4 regions of the Janthinobacterium darwini genome follow, and region 3 is predicted to be linked to each of the others. Evidence: predicted binding sites of a transcription regulator. Region 3 holds the regulator's gene; each other region holds the start of a gene.
What was found. The regulator sigma-54, encoded in region 3, starts transcription at its own class of promoters, with help from an activator protein. The targets are predictions, from matches to a motif close to TGGCANGNAANCTGCTTT.
Positions count from the first base shown of each region.

Region 1: the regulator sigma-54 is predicted to act here: its motif matches at 2,039-2,056, upstream of pepA (flocculation-associated PEP-CTERM protein PepA).
Region 2: the regulator sigma-54 is predicted to act here: its motif matches at 1,778-1,795, upstream of adh (aldehyde dehydrogenase).
Region 4: the regulator sigma-54 is predicted to act here: its motif matches at 3,153-3,170, upstream of urtA (urea ABC transporter substrate-binding protein).

Region 1 covers NZ_JBNYXX010000001.1:960,747-965,345, forward strand. Annotated here, with positions in the region: gene ACQ4WZ_RS04365 (nitroreductase family protein) at 1-1,051, shown strand, start outside; gene pepA (flocculation-associated PEP-CTERM protein PepA) at 1,130-1,963, opposite strand; gene ACQ4WZ_RS04375 (hypothetical protein) at 2,294-2,464, shown strand; gene ACQ4WZ_RS04380 (hypothetical protein) at 2,705-2,842, shown strand; gene ACQ4WZ_RS04385 (hypothetical protein) at 2,972-3,340, shown strand; gene ACQ4WZ_RS04390 (acyl-CoA thioesterase) at 3,422-3,880, shown strand; gene ACQ4WZ_RS04395 (DEAD/DEAH box helicase) at 3,968-4,599, opposite strand, start outside.
Region 2 covers NZ_JBNYXX010000009.1:8,404-13,002, reverse strand. Annotated here, with positions in the region: gene ACQ4WZ_RS26860 (DUF779 domain-containing protein) at 1-117, opposite strand, end outside; gene adh (aldehyde dehydrogenase) at 171-1,691, opposite strand; gene ACQ4WZ_RS26850 (beta-propeller fold lactonase family protein) at 2,030-2,986, opposite strand; gene ACQ4WZ_RS26845 (TonB-dependent receptor family protein) at 3,191-4,599, shown strand, end outside.
Region 3 covers NZ_JBNYXX010000005.1:78,250-82,848, reverse strand. Annotated here, with positions in the region: gene ACQ4WZ_RS23605 (enoyl-CoA hydratase/isomerase family protein) at 1-986, opposite strand, end outside; gene hpf (ribosome hibernation-promoting factor, HPF/YfiA family) at 1,123-1,482, opposite strand; gene ACQ4WZ_RS23595 (RNA polymerase factor sigma-54) at 1,552-3,030, opposite strand; gene lptB (LPS export ABC transporter ATP-binding protein) at 3,035-3,790, opposite strand; gene lptA (lipopolysaccharide transport periplasmic protein LptA) at 3,790-4,383, opposite strand; gene lptC (LPS export ABC transporter periplasmic protein LptC) at 4,409-4,599, opposite strand, start outside.
Region 4 covers NZ_JBNYXX010000001.1:1,040,964-1,045,562, reverse strand. Annotated here, with positions in the region: gene urtC (urea ABC transporter permease subunit UrtC) at 1-127, opposite strand, end outside; gene urtB (urea ABC transporter permease subunit UrtB) at 124-1,710, opposite strand; gene urtA (urea ABC transporter substrate-binding protein) at 1,847-3,100, opposite strand; gene ACQ4WZ_RS04770 (DUF4349 domain-containing protein) at 3,301-4,089, opposite strand; gene ACQ4WZ_RS04765 (transglutaminase-like domain-containing protein) at 4,106-4,599, opposite strand, start outside.

The DNA of each region.
Region 1 (4,599 bases), on a different contig from region 3:
GGCACCCAGCGGCGACAACACGCAGCCGTGGCGCTTTGAAGTCGTGGCGCAGCGCCATGTCGTCGTGCATGGCTTCGATACGCGCAGCCATTGTGTCTACGACCTCGACGGCCATCCCAGCCAGCTATCGCTGGGCGCCTTGCTCGAAAGCATGGCACTGGCGGCCAGCAGCCATGGCATGCGCATGGAAGCGCGCCGACGCGGCGGCTTGCCCGACACCTTGCCTACGTTTGACGTGCGCTTTGTCGACAGCCCCGGCATGTTGCCCGACCCGCTGGCAGCCTTCCTGCCGCAGCGCAGCGTGCAGCGGCGACGGCTCAGCACACGCCCCCTGCGCGCCAGCGAAAAGGCCGCGCTGCTTGCCAGCTTGCCGCTTGGCTACACTGTGCAGTGGTTCGAAGGCTGGCGCGTGCGTCTGGCCTGTGCGCGCCTGATGTTCAACAATGCGAAGCTGCGCCTGACCATGCCCGAAGCGCACAAGGTACACCGCGACGTGATCGAATGGGGCGCGCGCTTCAGCAACGACCGCATCCCGGAGCAGGCGCTGGGCGTCGACCCGATGACGGCAAGGCTGATGCGCTGGGTCATGCACAGCTGGCGCCGCGTGGATTTTTTCAATACCTGGCTGGCGGGCACCGTCGCGCCCCGGCTGCAGATGGATTTGTTGCCTGGTCTGTACTGCGCTGCGCATTTCGCGCTGCTGGCCGAGGCGCCGCCGCGCCATATCGACGATTACGTGGCGGCGGGCCGCGCCATGCAGCGCTTCTGGCTGACGGCCACGCAGCTGGGCCTGCAATTGCAGCCGGAACTGACACCGCTGATCTTCTCCCGTTATGTGCGCGAACGGCGGGCCTTTTCGCGTACCGACGGCATGCTGGAGCTGGCGCAGGAACTGGCGCTGCAATGCCAGGCCGTGCTGGGTGTGGTGGTGGTCGAGCGGGCCGTGTTCCTTGGCCGCATCGGCGCCGGCCCGGCGGCCCAGGCGCGTTCATTGCGCCGGCCGCTGCAAGACTTGCTGGTGGCGCCGGTCGACGCGAGGACGCCTGCGTGAGCGCTAGGCGTTTGCCGGTGGCTGCAGCGAAAAAAGCCGCTGAGGACATCGGCGGCTTTTCAAGAGGACGATCGCATGTCAAGCCTGGCGCTGCCCGCCTTGCTGGCGGCGCGCAGTCATGCCCAGGCCAAACAGGCCGATGCCGAGCAGGGCAATGGTGCCTGGCTCAGGTACGGCTGCCTGAAATAATTCCAGGCCGCCACCGTCGGCCATCGCGATGAAACTGTTGGTCAGGCTGCCACCGATGAAGCTGTTCGTATTCCCGCTGAGGGACTCCAGCGGGAAAAACGGGTTGGGATTGACGAAAAACAACTGTCCTTGCGGCGTCAGCGTGGCGTTAAGCAAGGCCTTGAAGTCGCCTTGGGCCAGGCCGGCGAAAATGTGGGCTTCGCCCAGATCGAGCGTGTAGGTCACGATCGCATAGTCATCCCCGGAGGCGCCGCCCACATTCACTGGCGAGCCTGCTACGTTACTGACTGACAATGACGTGTCCTGGTTGGGGTCGATGTACAGCGTCATGGTCAGGGTTTGAAAGTTGGCGTGGATCCCGCCAGCCAGCGTATCCGACTGGCCGGTAATGGTAAACAAGCCATATATGCCATAGCCATTGAGGGCATTCAATTGCGATGGTACGCTGCCGCCAGTGGGGCTGCCGAAAGCGGCCTTGGTCAGAAAGCCTGTTTGAGTGAAGGGGTCGTTGCCACCACCCAAACCGCCAACGATGGTTTGTTCGACGCGCGCGTGATATTCAAAGCTGATGCGGTCGGCCACAACCTGATTGGCTGCGGTACCGGGGACGGAGCCTTCGTTGACGGTAAACAAAGGACCAGCGAGTGCGGGAGCGCTGATCAGCGCGGCGCTGATGGCGGCCGCGGAGAGAGCGAAACGCAGGAATGAGGACAGTGGTTTCATGGCATTTCCTTCAGCGTGAGGGTTGATTGGACCAGGTCACTGTGGCGGCTGCCTCAGATAACCTCATACGCCCTTGGAGCAGAATTCGTACCATGTAATATTTGTATTTAAATTCAACAGCTTATAAAAACAGGCTTGCCGTTTTTCGCGTTTGTGTAAAAAAAATCGACGTTTTACGCAGCCTTCACACGCGCAGGCTTATTACAGCTCAATTGGCCAATGCAGGCTCATTGCGCGTCCTGCAGCGGGAGTTTTTTCACGTTTGAGTAGTGCGGCTCGCGGGCGCCAGTCTTTTCCGTCATCGGCTACAGTGGGGCAAAGGAGGTCACCATGCCATCACAATTCCGTCCTGCCCCGCTGCGTGCGCACAGCACGCCTGAACCGGATATCCCGCCGCCAGAAGGCGATCCGCTGACGCCGCCGCCCGAACAGCCGCCGCATATGGATCCCGTACCCGTCGAGGAACCGACGCCGCCGCCGCCGCCCGTCAAGATGGGTTAAGAGCAAGTCGTCGCGCACCCGGGCGCACCCAGGCTGGCATGCCACTGCGGCGCGCTGTTTATTTCTAGTCGGAAATGGATTGCGCGGGCGGCGGGATCGCCGCGCCATTTAAACAACAAAAATGCCAATAAACGTTGCCGGGTGGACACAAATGGAGCGCTAACTGCTGTGTGTCATGCGGCCGTCACGATTCTGTTCTTATAATGAGACATCATAAAAATTCTTGTACAGGAGACCATCATGGGCAATTCCTTGCATAACAAAATCTACCTGGGCCGGCGCCCTGTGATCACCAGCAAAAACCTCGCAGCGCTGGCCCTGGCGGGCGCTGTGGCTGGTTGCGGCCTGGCATGGCTGCTGCTGCGCACCTACAAATAAGCGCGCGCCACGCGCATTTTCAGCACGCCGTCCGTGAGGCGGGCGGCGACTGAATCACGTTGCCTGTTGCCGATGCGCAGCGGGGCGCGTACCATGGGGGCCGAACACCTGGCCTTTTATGGAAAAGTAATGAAGAACGAGAAATTAACAACCGATGAATATGACGCGCTGGAGCAAGTTGCACGCGGCATCAAGACCGAGCGCCCCAGTGCTTGCGTTGCCCGCAATGCCAAGCGCCTGTCCGGCCTGAAGCTGCTCAGCTATGCACGCGATGGCCGTTTGTCCATCACCGAGAAAGCACAACAGCTGCTGTTCCTGCGCCGCTGCATCATGGGTTTGCGCGCTGTCGCCGTCGATCCGCTGACCAAGCTGGACTCGGACGTGGCCTATTTCCTGGGCAAGAAAGCCCACATCGTGGCGCGCGCGGAAGGCGAGGGCCACGACATTTCCGACAAGGGCCGCGACTCGCTGGCCGATATCGACACCCTGGGCCTGTAAGGTCTGCAGCCGGCCCCTGGGGCCGGTTTTCACATCCCCTCACTTTTATTTCCCCCTTGGAGAACACTTTTGGACAGTGCGATGAACTGGTCGGCCCACGAACTGACGATGACGGTCTTGATGACGCCCGATATGGCCAATTTTTCCGGTAACGTGCACGGTGGCACCATCCTGAAATACCTCGACAGCGTCGCCTACGCCTGCGCCAGCCGCTATTCGGGTAGCTATGTGGTGACCCTGTCCGTGGACCAGGTGATGTTCTTGCAGCCTATCCACGTGGGCGAGTTGGTGACGTTCCTCGCCTCGATTAATTACACGGGCACGACCTCGATGGAAGTGGGCATCCGCGTGGTGACGGAAAACATCCAGCAGCGCCTGGTGCGCCATGCCAACAGCTGCTATTTCACGATGGTAGCCGTGGACGCCAATCGCAAGCCGGTGGCCGTGCCGCCGCTGGTGCTGGAAACGCCGGAGCAGCAGCTGCGCTTTGAGCAAGCCAAGCTGCGCAAGCTGTCGCGCCAGAGGGTGTCGAAGAAATAAGGGCGGCGGGCATAAAAAAACGGCCACCAGAGTGATCTGGTGGCCGTTCTTTATTGCGTGCCGCCTACTGGCGGCATGGCGCCGTGATTAACGGTCGCCGTAGCTGCGGCGTGCGCCGTCGGTGCTGCGCGGGTTGGAACCCTTGTAGCCGCCGCCGGTGCTAGGTGCGCCATCTTTGCGTGGTGCGCCTGGCTTGCTGAACGTGCGTTGCGCTGGCTTCGCGCCGCCACGGTTGTCGCCTGGTTTCCAGCCGCCTGGACGGGCGCTCGAGCGTGGTGCCGACGCCGTTTTCTTAGGTTCGAAACCTTCGATGACATTGACCGGGATCAATTGCTTGGTGAAGCGCTCGATACGCTTGACGTTCATGCCTTCAGCGTGGTTTACCAGCGAGATGGCCAGGCCATTGCGGCCAGCGCGGCCGGTACGGCCGATGCGGTGGACGTAGTCTTCCGGGAATTTCGGCAGATCGTAGTTGAACACGTGGGTGATCGTCGGTACGTCGATACCGCGGGCGGCAACGTCGGTGGCGACCAGCACTTTGACCTGGCCGCGACGCATGCCGTCCAGGGTGCGGTTGCGTGCGCCCTGATGCATGTCGCCGTGCAAGGCGGCAGCGGAGAAGCCGGCGATGTTCAGACGGTCAGCGATGGTGTCTGCGTCACGCTTGGTGGCGGTGAACACAACAGCCTGGTCCAGCGTTTCGTCGCGCAGCAGGTGGT
Region 2 (4,599 bases), on a different contig from region 3:
GCCATCACAGCAGCCGCCCGACTGGAAAAACATCAGCGGTCCGTGACGCTGGCGCAACTTGTCCATCATTTCCAGCGCCGCTACGGTGGCGACCACCCGGGCAATTGCTGCACTCATGGCATCCCTTTCTGCACGCCGCGCCCGGCCAGGGGCGCGGCGCGTGTGCCGGTTTAGAAGAAGCCCAGGGCTTTCGGGCTATAGCTCACCAGCAAGTTCTTCGTTTGCTGGTAGTGATCGAGCATCATCTTGTGGTTTTCGCGGCCAATACCCGATTGCTTGTAGCCGCCGAATGCGGCGTGGGCTGGATACAGGTGGTAACAATTGGTCCACACGCGGCCCGCCTGGATGGCGCGCCCCATGCGGAAGGCGCGCGAACCGTCGCGCGTCCACAAGCCGGCGCCCAGGCCATACAAGGTATCGTTGGCAATCGCCAGCGCTTCGGCCTCATCCTTGAAGGTGGTCACGGACACGACGGGCCCGAAAATTTCTTCCTGGAAGATGCGCATCTTGTTGTTGCCCTTGAACACGGTCGGACGCACGTAGTAGCCACCCTCCAGGTCGCCTGCCTGCGTATTGCGCTCGCCACCGGCCAGCACTTCGGCACCTTCCTGGCGGCCGATATCGAGGTAGGACAGAATTTTTTCCAGCTGCTCCTGCGACGCCTGGGCGCCGATCATGGTGGAAGAGTCGAGCGGATTACCCTGCTTGATGGCGGCCACGCGCTTCAAGGCTCGTTCGATGAATTTCTCGTAGATCGATTCCTGGATCAGCACGCGCGATGGGCAGGTGCATACTTCGCCCTGATTCAGCGCAAACATCGTGAAGCCTTCCAGGCACTTGTCGAAATAATCATCGTCAGCATCCATCACATCTTCAAAGAAGATATTCGGCGACTTGCCGCCCAGCTCCAGGGTGACGGGAATCAGGTTCTGCGCGGCGTAACCCATGATCAAGCGGCCCGTACCCGTTTCACCCGTGAAGGCGATCTTGGCGATGCGCTTGCTCGACGCCAGCGGCTTGCCCGCTTCCAGGCCGAAACCGTTGATGATGTTCAACACGCCCGGTGGCAGCAAGTCGCCGATCAGCTCGATCAACACCATGATGGAGGCGGGAGTCTGCTCGGCCGGTTTCAGGACCACGCAATTGCCGGCTGCCAGGGCTGGCGCCAGTTTCCACACGGCCATCAGAATCGGGAAATTCCACGGGATGATCTGGCCCACGACGCCCAGCGGTTCGTGGTAGTGGTAGGCATAGGTTTCCGCGTCGATTTGCGCGACGGAACCTTCCTGCGCGCGGATGCAGCCGGCGAAGTAACGGAAATGGTCGATGGCCAGCGGAATGTCGGCATTCATCGTCTCGCGGATCGGCTTGCCGTTATCGATGGTTTCCGCCGTGGCGATCAGGCTCAGGTTCTGTTCGATGCGGTCGGCGATGCGGTTCAGGATGTTGGCGCGCTCGGCAGGTGAAGTCTTGCCCCAGGCATCCTTGGCGGCATGGGCGGCGTCCAGCGCCAGCTCGACGTCTTCCGCCGTGGAACGGGCGATTTCGCAAAACGGCAAGCCCGTGATGGGCGTGATGTTAGGAAAGTATTCACCTTTTACTGGCGCAACGAATTTGCCGCCGATGTAATTGTCATAGCGTTGTTTGAAGGGATTGGCTACGCCCAGTTTGCTGATGTCTGCGAGATTCATGTCGTCCTCTATCGGGTTAATTAGAATGGAATTGCTGTAATTAAAATCAAACGTCCTGGTACAGATGGGGTGAGTACACGGAGTCTTCCGCAAATGCCGTGCCAGCTCGCCATCCCACTACAAACTTAGCGGGTTTTTCCCCGCTTACAAGGGCGTGGCGCCAAACCCGGCCCGCTTTTCATCGCCTGCCCCGGGCATGAAAGGCGGGCGTGGGTCTGTTTGGGTTTTGAACAAGGTGGCGGCGCCCTGTTCCAATCCGGGCCAGTGCTGTTGCTGCGCCCCTGCGCCGCTGCACAATGGAACAGGTGTGCCAGACTGGAACACCTGCGCCTGTGCCACTACCGAATCACCACGCCCCATGGCAATTCGCCCACGGCAATATCGGCCACCTTGCGCGCGCTGGCCGTATCGATGACGGAAACGCTGTTCGAGCGGCCATTGGCCACGTACAGCTTGGCACCGTCCGGCGTGATGGCCATATTCCACGGGCGCTTGCCGACGGGAATGGTGGCCGTGACCTGATTGCTGGCCGTATCGATCACCATCACCGTGCCATCCGTGCCGTTCGAGACATACACCTGCTTGCCGCTGGGATGGACAGCGATACCGTTGGCATTCTTGCCCGCTGGAATGGTGGCAATCGCCTTGCGCGCGGCCATGTCGATCACATACACGGCATTGACCAGTTCGCACGCCACATAGGCTCGGCCCGAATCGGGGCTGAAACCAATGCCGCGCGGACGCAGGCCGACAGCGATGGAAGCGACCTGGCGGCGTTGCGCAACATCAATGACATCGACTTGCTCGGCCTCTTCCGCGCTCACCAGCAGCCAGCGCCCATCGGGGCTGAACACGGCATGTTCCGGGTTCCGCCCTTGCACCTTGATGTCGGCGAGCAAGACACCCGTCTGGCCATCGAGCAAGGCCACGCTATTGTTTTCCTCGACGGCCACAGCCACGTAACGACCGTCATGGGATGCGCTGACGCCTTCGGGCGACTTGCCCAGCGCCACCGTGCGCAGGGGCGCGCCGCCTTCATTGTCAATCAGCAATAAGGCACTGCTGGCGGCATCCGTGACAAACAATTGCCGTCCTGTGGGGTCGGCGGCGATGCCGCGCGGACGCTTGCCTGCGGCAATCTGGCGCACTACCTGGTCGGTCGCCGTGTCGATCACGCTCAGGGTGCCCGATTTTTCATTGGGCACATAGGCAAACGGAGCGGCCTGGATGGCGCTGCTGGCGAGCACAGGCAGCAGCCAGCAAACCTGGCGCAAGCGCGAGAAGAAGTTGGGCATAATCACCTTTTCAATAGCAAAACGAGGGGAAAGCGCGCGGTATCGGCGCATCTGAACATTGCTGCATGCAAACGCCGTGCCACTGACACGCGTATAATTTCAGCCCACCAATGGAGACATGGCAGGCATATTGCTTGATAAGACTATGCAGACCTGCGCCGCTCACGCGTCCAAGCAGGCTTTTATTCACATTGGAGAACCCGCATGCAGCATCGTTTCCGCTTGAACACCATTGCCAGCCTGTTTGTCGCCGGCAGCGCCACCCTCGCCCCCCACGCTTTCGCCGCCGAGTCCGCTGACCTGGCCACCGGACAAGTCATGGATATGGTGGTCGTCAGCGGCAGCCGCATCGCCCACCCCAGCCAGGAAGTGCCGGCCTCGATCGATGTAGTCGACAGCGCCCGCATCCAGGAGGGCCAAATCCGCGTCAACGCGTCGGAAGCGCTGGCCGCCGTGCCGGGCCTGGTGGTGCAAAACCGCCAGAACTACGCACAAGACTTGCAAATCTCCTCACGCGGCTTCGGCGCCCGTTCGGCCTTCGGCGTGCGCGGCGTCAAACTGATCAGCGATGGCATTCCGGCCAGCATGCCCGATGGCCAGGGCCAGGCCGCCACCTTCAACCTGGACACGGCGGAGCGCATCGAAGTGCTGCGTGGGCCATTTTCTGCCATCTACGGCAACCATTCGGGCGGCGTGATCCAGCTCTTTTCCAAGGATGGGCAAAATCCCCCATCCGTCGAATTGAATGTGACGGGCGGCAGCTACGGCACCAGCAAGGTGGACTTGACGGCGCAAGGACAGGCAGGCGGCATCGGCTACGTGCTCGACGGCTCACGCTTCCGCACGGACGGCTTCCGCGACCACAGCGCCGCCACGCGCGAACAGGCTTTCGGCAAGATCAACGTCAAGCCCAATGCAGACAGCAAGCTGACCATCGTCGCCAACAGCCTGCATCAGGGCAATACGCAAGATCCCCTGGGCGTCACCTGGGCCACGTTTGCCGCCAACCCGCGCGCAGGCGAAATCGACACCAGCGATACGCAAAACCCGAAGCGCACCTTTGCCGAGCGCTACAACACGCGCAAAAGCATCGACCACCAGCAAATCGGCGCCACCTATGAACAGGCGTTCGGCGAGGACCGCCTGCATGTGACCGTGTATGGCGGCAACCGTGACGTGATTCAATATCAGGCCTTCAACAAGGGCTTCCAGGCGCCCCCCAAGCATTCCGGCGGCGTGGTTGACTTCAAGCGCCAGTTTTATGGCATCGATACAAACTGGCTGCACGTGAACCAGCTGGCAGGCGGCAAGCTGAGCACCACCATCGGCATCGATTACGGCCGCTCCAGCGATGACCGCACCGGCTATGAGAATTACATTGGCAATGGCTTTGGCGTAAAAGGCAAGCTGCGCCGCGACGAGCAGGATGTCGTCTCCAGCCTCGATCCGTATATCCAGGCGGAATGGCAAAGCGGCCCATGGCTGCTCAGCGCAGGTGTGCGCTACAGCAAGATGAAAGTGGCGGTCAACGACCACTTTCTCAGCAATGGCGACGACAGTGGCAGCCTGGAGTTCAGCCACACGACACCGGTGCTGGGTCTGCTGTATAAGCT
Region 3 (4,599 bases):
CAACGCGGAGCATTGTCCTTGTCGACCACCAGCGCGCGCACGCCTTCCAGCACTTCGCCATGCTCGAAATTGTGGCGCACCACGGTGCGCTCCATGCGCAGGCAATCGGCTACGCCCAGTTGGGCGCCCCGCTGCAACAATTCCAGGGTCACCGACATCATCAGCGGCGAACGCTGGCGCATGGCCGCCAGCGCCTTGCTGGCAAACGCGCTGTCATCCTGCGCCAGCGAAGCCATGATGGCAGCGACGGAGCCAGCGCCGAAATGGCGGTCCAGCGCCGCGCGCGCCATGGTCAGCGCAGAAACGCCCACCTGGGCCTGGAACGGCGCTGCCAGGGCCTTGATGGCGACCGGCAAGCCCTGGCCTGGCGTCGATTCGAACAGGGCCAGCAGCGCCCCCATCTGCGCCTCGGGCAGGTACACATCGGCCAGGCCCGTGTACAAGGCATCGGCCGCGTTGATCGTCAAGCCCGTCAAGCCCAGGTACAAGCCCAGCTGACCGGCCAGGCGAGACAGGAAATAACTGCCGCCCACGTCGGGAAACAGGCCGATATTGACTTCCGGCATGGCCATGCGCGTGCGGCCCGTCACAATGCGCAGGCGGTTGCCAGGCCCTGCCTGCGCCACGCCCATGCCGCCGCCCATCACCACGCCATCCATCACGGCGATATACGGTTTCGGATAGAAGTGGATTACATGATTTAAAGCATATTCTTCCGTAAAGAAATCTTCCAGCAACGCACTGCCGCCCTGCGGTGTGGCAAGGCCTGCATCGTAAAAGAAACGGATGTCGCCACCGGCGCACAGGGCTTTCTCACTGCTGGAACGGATCACCACGGCGTCCACCTGCGGATCGTCGCGCCAGGCCAGCAAAACGGTACTCAGAGCGCGCACCATCTCCAGCGACAGGGAATTCAGGGCTTTGGGGCGGTCGAGCACGATGTGGCCCGTGCGGTTGCGGATGGAGGTCTGGACGAAGTCGCTCATGGCAAAGTAAATAGAAGTGAGAACGGGCACATTCTAGCGCCTGTGAGGGGAACATAGCGCTCAACAGCTACGGGCGCAAAAAAGGGCGCAATGTGCGCCCTTAGTTGATCACAACCAGTTGAAAGTCGCAGGCCGCTTAGGCGGCGGCGAATTCTTCTTCCGAGTTGTCTGGCAGATGCTTGATCGCCTCTTTACCGTGCCCTTGCACTTTGGTTTTGTACTTCATCACTTGCCTGTCCAGCTTGTCGATCAGGATATCGATGGCGGCATACAGGTCGTGCGCCAGACTTTCCACATAGACAGTTTTGCCACTCAGACGCAAATTGACTTCGGCCTTTTGACGTTTTTCTTTCTCTTTGAGGTTATCCACGGTCAGAATCACGGCGATATCGATGACTTGATCGAAATGCCGTTTCACGCGTTCCAGCTTCGTTTGTACGTATTCACGGATGGCTGGTGTGACTTCGAGATGATGTCCGCTGATGGTGAGATTCATACACACTCCTAAAGATGATCGGGTTCGTGCGGTCCATCGTATCCGGCCCGCAGAGGAACCGAAAAAAACTTACAAACACTTACGCAGGCTCACTGGCGGAATTTTCAACGCTTCCCGGTATTTGGCAACAGTACGTCGCGCAATCACCATGCCTTGTTCCCCCAGCATGTCCGCAATCTTACTGTCGGATAAAGGATTTTTAGGGTCTTCTGCTCCTGTCAGTTGCACGATCAATGCCCGTATCGCCGTCGATGACGCTTCGCCCCCCGCTTCGGTGGCGACGTGGCTACCAAAGAAATATTTCAACTCGAACATGCCGTGCGGGGTCAGCATGTACTTTTGAGTTGTTACGCGCGAGATAGTACTCTCGTGTAAACCCAGTGTATCAGCTATTTCACGGAGCACAAGGGGGCGCATGGCAACGGCCCCATGCGAGAAAAAGTTCTTTTGTCTTTCTACTATCGCTTGCGCTACACGCAGGATGGTGTCGAAGCGCTGGCGCATATTCTTGATCAGCCACTTGGCTTCCTGCAACTGTGCGCCCATGGCACCCTCGCCCTTGCCCTGCTTGAGCAAGTTGGCGTACATGGCGTTGACGCGCAGGCGAGGCATGACGTCGTTGTTCAGTGTGACTTGCCAGCCATTGCGCGCGCGCTTGACGACGACGTCGGGCACCACGTAATCGGACACGTCCGAGGCGAACACGGCACCCGGATGCGGGTTGCACTGGCGAATCACCGTCTGCGCTTCGCGCAAGTCTTCATCATCGCAATCGAGGGCTTTTTTCAGCTTGTTAAAATCGCGCTGGGCAAACCAGGCCAGGTGTTTTTCCACAATGACGAGGGCCATGCGCCGCGTCACCATGGCGATGTGCGGCAAGCGCTTGATTTGCAGCGCCAGGCATTCGGACGCGTTGCGCGCGCCCACGCCGGGCGGATCGAAACTTTGCAACAGGGACAAGGCCGTACGCATCTCGTCAGCGTCGATTTCCAGCTCTTCCGGCAAACGCGCCAGGATGTCGTCGAGCGACTCTTCCAGGTAGCCATTGTCGTCGAGCGCGTCGATGATCAGCTCGACGAGCGCGCGGTCGCGCAACTCGAGCACCGTCACGCGCATCTGCTCCATCAGGTGTTCGCGCAAGGTGCAGTGGTGGGCTTCAAGTTGCGGACGGGAATCTTCGTCGTCGGGCGCCTTGCCCCTGCTCGCCTCGCTCCAGTCGCTGTCGCCGCCCTCCGCTGCGGCAGGGCTGTCGCCAGCCTCGCCATCAAAGGTTTCCGCTTCGGCCGGCGCGGCGGGTGCCTCCTGGCCTGGCGGCTGGGGCGGTGCTTCGGCCGGCGCGGCCGTGGAACTCAAGGCGCCGTCGGACAGCAGGCGCAGCGAACGGTCGAGCGGATCGTCGAGGCGTTCGAGCAAGGGATTGTCCGTCAGCAACTGCTCCAGCTCCTGGTGCAATTCCAGTGTAGACAATTGCAACAGGCGTATCGATTGCTGCAACTGCGGCGTCAGTGCCAGGTGCTGCGAAGTGCGCAGCTGCAATGATTGTTTCATTGGCTCACATACGGAAGTGTTCGCCCAGATAGACCCGGCGTACCGACTCGTTCGCGATGATGTCGTCGGGGCGTCCCGACGCCAGCACCGAGCCCTGGTTGATGATGTAGGCACGGTCGCAGATACCCAGCGTCTCGCGCACATTATGATCGGTGATCAGGACGCCGATATTGCGCTCCTTCAAGAAGCGCACGATACGCTGGATCTCGATCACGGCGATGGGGTCGACACCGGCGAACGGCTCGTCGAGCAGGACGAAACGGGGGTCGGTGGCCAGCGCGCGGGCGATTTCCACGCGGCGGCGCTCGCCGCCAGACAGCGACAGCGCCTGATTCTCGCGCAATTTTTCAATCTGCAAGTCGGCCAGCAATTTATCCAGGCGCTCCTCGATCTCGGCCTTCTTCAAGGGACGGCCTTCGACGGTCTGGATTTCCAGCACGGCACGGATATTGTCTTCCACCGTCAGCTTGCGGAACACGGACGCTTCCTGCGGCAGATACGACAGGCCCATCTGCGCGCGGCGGTGGATCGGCAGGCGGGAAATATCCACGCCGCTGATATCGATACTGCCGCCGTCCGACGGCACCAGGCCGACGATCATATAGAACGAGGTGGTCTTGCCGGCGCCGTTCGGCCCCAATAGCCCGACCACTTCTCCGCATTCGACTTGCAGCGAGACATCATGCACGACTTGCCGCTTGCCATAGGTTTTTTGCAGCCCGCGAACGATCAGGGTGCTGCCGCAACGAGTATTGTCCATTATTTATTTCCTGACGCGGGCGTGGCCGGCGCTTTCTCCGCCGCCGGTGCCTTGGGCTTCGGCTGGATCACCATGCGCACGCTGCCGCCATCGGGGGTGCTGGTGCCGCTATCGGAATTTTCCATCGCAAATTCCTCCTTGCGGCTGTCATACGAGATGAAGGCGCCGTTGGCCACGTCGGTCGGCTTCGTGCCTTCCAGGCGCGTCAACTTGGCCTTGGAAAACAGTTTCACGACTTCCGTCTTGTTGTTGTATTCCACGCGCTCCGCCTCGCCCTCCACCCACAGGTCGCCTGCGCCATCGCGCTTCTGGCGGAAGGTGGCCAGCTTGCCAGGATCGGCCCAGAAAGTGATGAACTGGTAGCCTTGCGGGTCTTCCGTGATCAGGGCCCGGCCCGCCTTCATGGTCAGAGTCCCTTTCACCAGCACCACATCGCCCGTCAGGGTACGCACCTGCTTGACGTCATCGACGTGGCCGCTACGAGCCGTGATGATGGCTTCCTTCTCGGAATCGGCTTTCTCGGCATGTGCCGTGCCCACGATGCCCAGCGAGCAAATGGTCGAGAATAGAGTCAATAGCAAGATGTTCTTCATAGTATGGTTTCCTTGTTTCATTCTGTCATTTTGCCGCCGCGGCCGGGCGCGGTTTCGGCGGGAGGACCATGCGCAGCGCATTCTGCACTTCCACCACGCCGGTGGCGTTATTGGCCTTCATGCCCACGCCATTGATGCGCGAGGCGCCCGTCAAGATATCGACAGGCACGTTCGTCTCCATTCTTTCCTCATCCGGGAACACCGTCAGCGCTTCCG
Region 4 (4,599 bases), on a different contig from region 3:
GCGCATGCCCTTCTGCAAACGCCAGGTTAAAAATCGGCAACAGCGCCGCCAGCACCGTGCATGCGGCAATCGCCAGCCAGACGGGCCGCGTAAACAGGCCTTGCTTGGATAGACAGGAGGTAGTCATTCGACGCTGCGTCCCTTCATGGCAAACAGGCCCTGCGGCCGGCGCTGGATAAAGATGATGATGAATACGAGAATGGCGATTTTCGCCAGCACGGCGCCCGCCACCGGTTCGAGGAATTTGTTCACTTCGCCCAGGCCCAGCGCGGCGATCACGGTGCCGGCCAGCTGGCCCACGCCACCGAGCACCACCACCATGAAGGAATCAACGATGTAGCTTTGGCCCAGGTCCGGCCCCACGTTGCCCAGCTGCGACAGGGCCACGCCGCCCAGCCCCGCGATGCCGGAACCGAGGCCGAAGGTCAGCATGTCGACCTTGCCCGTGGCCACGCCCACGCAATCGGCCATGCGGCGGTTTTGCGTCACGGCCCGCACGAACAGCCCCAGGCGCGTCTTGTTCAGGATCAACCACACTGCCACGACGACGACGATGGCGAAGGCTATGATGGCCAGGCGGTTGTACGGCAGCACGAGGCCGCCCAGCACGCTCACGCCGCCCGACATCCAGGCCGGGTTGGCCACTTCCACGTTTTGCGCGCCAAAGATCGTGCGGACAAGCTGCATGAGGATCAGGCTGATGCCCCAGGTGGCCAGCAGGGTTTCCAGCGGCCGGCCATACAGCCAGCGGATCACGGTGCGCTCGAGCACCATGCCCACCAGTCCGGCAACAAGAAAGGCGGCCGGCAGCGCGGCCAGCAGGTAGGCCTCCTGCATGCCGGGCAGGTAGGTGCGGAAAAACAGCTGGCACAGATACGTCGTGTAGGCGCCTATCATCAGCAATTCGCCGTGCGCCATGTTGATGATGCCCATCAAGCCGAACGTGATGGCCAGTCCCAGCGCGGCCAGCAACAGCACGCTGCCCAGGGAAATGCCATAGAACACATTGCCGGCGAATTCCATGCGCGCCACTCTAGCCTTGATCTGGCGCATAGTCTCGATGGCGGCCAGCTGCACGGCTTCGTCCGGCTCGCCGTCCTTTTCCAGCATGGCTTGCAGCACGGGCAGCAAGCGCGCATCGCTGCTGCCGGCCAGCGCCTGCACGGCGGCCTTGCGCGTGGCGGCGTCCGGCGCATGCAGGTTGGCGCTGGCGATCAGCACCTGCAATAGCTGTTTAATGTCAGCATCGTTTTCCCGCGCCAGCGCCTTGCGGATAAGGGGGATTTGCGCGGGGTCAACGGCCTTTTGCAAGGCTTGCGCGGCCGCCAGGCGGGCGCTGCGCTCAGGCGCCAGCAGCTGCAAGCCGGACAAGGCGCCCGCCACGGCCGCGCGCAAGCGGTTGTTAACCATCACGCCATCGAGGCCATCGGGCAGCGGAACGCTCTGGCCGATGGCCGGGTCATACGCCTGCTCGCCGTCGACGACATACACCTTGCCGTCCGGCCCGGCATACAGGCCGTCGTCCTGCAAGGCTTGGAGCACCTTTGCAGCCTCGGGCGTGGCCAGGGCGGCGATCTGGGCGACGGCAGCGACCCTTGCGTCAGAATCGTCTGCAGCCAGCGGTTTGAGCAGTTCAGGAGAGATGGCGGCCTGCGCCAGCGAGGACAAGAACAGGCAAACGAGGACCAGCAATTTGGGGATAAGCTGCATATGCATAGATACCATGTAGTAAAGCCGATGTCTTGATAAGTATCCTTCCCCCATAGGCAAGGACAAGGGTCAGACCCGGCGGGTCTGACCCCAGCTCTTTGCCTGGGGTTGCGATGACCATTCGACGCGCAAGCGCCTACAGCTTTTGCTTGCCCTCATTGCCCTTGATAAAGGGGCTCCACGGCTGGGCGCGTATCGGCTCCTTGGTTTTCCACACAACATTGAATTGCCCATCAGCCTTGATTTCGCCGATCATCACGGGCTTGTGCAAGTGGTGGTTGGTCGGGTCCATGGTCAGGGTAAAGCCAGACGGCGCCTTGACGCTCTGGCCGGCCATCGCGGCGATCACCTTGTCCGTGTCCGTCGATTTGGCTTTTTCCACCGCTTGCGCCCACATGTGGATGCCCACATAGGTCGCTTCCATGGGGTCGTTCGTCACCACCGAACCCGCGTTCGGCAACTTTTGCGCCACCGCATACGCTTTCCACTGCTTGATGAAAGCCGTGTTGACGGGGTTCTTGACGGATTCAAAATAGTTCCAGGCCGCCAGGTGACCGAGCAAAGGCTTGTTATCGATGCCGCGCAGCTCTTCCTCACCCACGGAAAACGCAACGACGGGGACGTCCGTGGCTTTCAAGCCCGCATTGCCCAGTTCCTTGTAAAACGGCACGTTGGAATCGCCATTGATGGTGGAAATGACGGCCGTCTTGCCGCCAGTGGAAAATTTCTTGATGTTGGCGACGATGGTTTGATAGTCGGCGTGGCCGAACGGCGTGTAGACCTCGCTGATATCGCTATCCTTGACGCCTTTGCTCTTCAGGAAGGCGCGCAATATCTTGTTGGTGGTGCGCGGGTAAACGTAATCCGTGCCCAGCAGCACGAAGCGCCTGGCGCCGCCGCCATCCTTGCTCATCAAGTATTCCACGGCGGGAATCGCCTGCTGGTTCGGCGCGGCGCCCGTATAAAACACATTCTTTTCCAGCTCCTCGCCTTCGTATTGCACCGGATAAAACAGCAGGCTGTTGAGTTCCTTGAACACGGGCAAGACGGATTTACGGGACACGGACGTCCAGCAACCAAACACCACGGCCACTTTATCTTGCGCCACCAGCTGGCGCGCTTTTTCCGCAAACAAGGGCCAGTTCGACGCCGGATCGACCACGACGGCTTCCAGCTTCTTGCCCAGCACGCCGCCCTTGGCATTGATCTCGGCGATCGTCATCAGGGCCACGTCTTTCAGCGACGTTTCGGAAATGGCCATGGTGCCCGACAGGGAGTGCAAGATGCCCACCTTGATGGTGTCGGCGGCCAGGGCCGCCTGCATGGTGATGGACGTGGCCAGGGCCAGGGCGCCGGCGGCGGCCGCTTTCAGGATGATGCGTCGTGACATGGGGACTCCTGTGATGTATTCGTGGGGGACGGACTGGGCATACGATGTTGTTAAAGCAGAATGCATGCCAGCACCAGCAGGCGTCCGCCATGGTGCACACGGCCATCACCGCACGAAAAAAAACCTGGCTGCACAAGGACTGTGCAGCCAGGTTTCAAATTGCCGTAAAACGGTGCGCCGGACGCATTAATCCTTGCGCTTCAATCCTTGCGCGACACGCCCCGCAAGCGGCGCCAGCCCTTGCGGCCCAGCGGAAACAGCAGCACGAAAGCGATCAGCCATGGCAGGATATACGCCATGGCCGTGATGGCGTTGGCCACGCCTTCCGACAGGTTTTCCGTGAAATTGCCCAGTGCGCGCTTGACGGGGCGCCAGAACGACTGCTTGCCTTCGGCACTGATGGCCACGTTCAGCAAGTCCGTATCGATGCGCTGCATCAACAGCGCATTGACCGCCGTCGCCTGCTCCAGTTCCACTTGCACGGTGGCCAGTTCCTTGGTCACCTTGATCAAGGCATCGACGTTCACGCCCGAGCGTTTTTCCAACTCCTGCAATTGCGCCTGGTATTGCTTGAGCATTTCCAGGCGTTTCTTGCTATCGAGCACAGGACGGCCCAGATCTTCCACCTTGGTGCCCTGGCTGGTAACGTCGCCTCCGGCCGCAACCAGCGCCACGAGCTTCTTGATGCCGGCCGGCTTGGCGCGCATGCTGATGCGCGCATGCACGTAACGACCGCCGTCTATGCTCGAGTCGAGCAGCAGACAGCCATTGTCCGTATCGGCCTTGCAGGCGGCGACCACTTTTTCATACAGGGGCCGCACTTGCGCTTCGTTCGTATCGACGCCGACATTGTGTTCATACGCAAGAAACTCGCTGCCTTTTTCCTTGCCGTCGAGACGCGCGGCACTGGACTGGCCCGCGCTCTCTCCCTTGCCGCCGCAACCGGCCAGCAGCAACAGGCTTATCAAACATAGGGATACTTTTTTCATGATTTCTTTCGTCGAGTTATTTGTGCCGCGGCAGCAATTGAATATCGGGCAAATGCGCGGCCACCTCCTGCACCGTGGCATAAACGGTCAAGGATGCCACCACCTGTGGCAGCGGTGCCGGCCAGATTTCAGGCAAATCGCGCTCCTCGGGCGCCAGCACGGGAAAGGCCAGCTGCTCCCGCGGCGGGGTGAAGGCGGCGGCGACACCGGGCTTGTTGCCACGCGCATCGATGCGGTACCAGCCAAACTCTTGCAGGTACACGGCATTCAAGCCATGCAGGCAAAACGGCGGCCCCACCTCGCCCACGGCCAGGCGCTGATAGCACAGCCCGGCCGGAATGCCATTGGCGCGCAGCAGCGCGGCCAGCAGATGGCTTTTCGCATAACAATAGCCCGTGCCATGCTGCAACACGTCAGAAGCGCGGCAAGTGACGGGATTGCGCTGGTAGTCCCAGCTGTGGGCAATCTCATCGCGCACGAAGGCAAAGCAGCGGGCCGCGATGGCGGCAT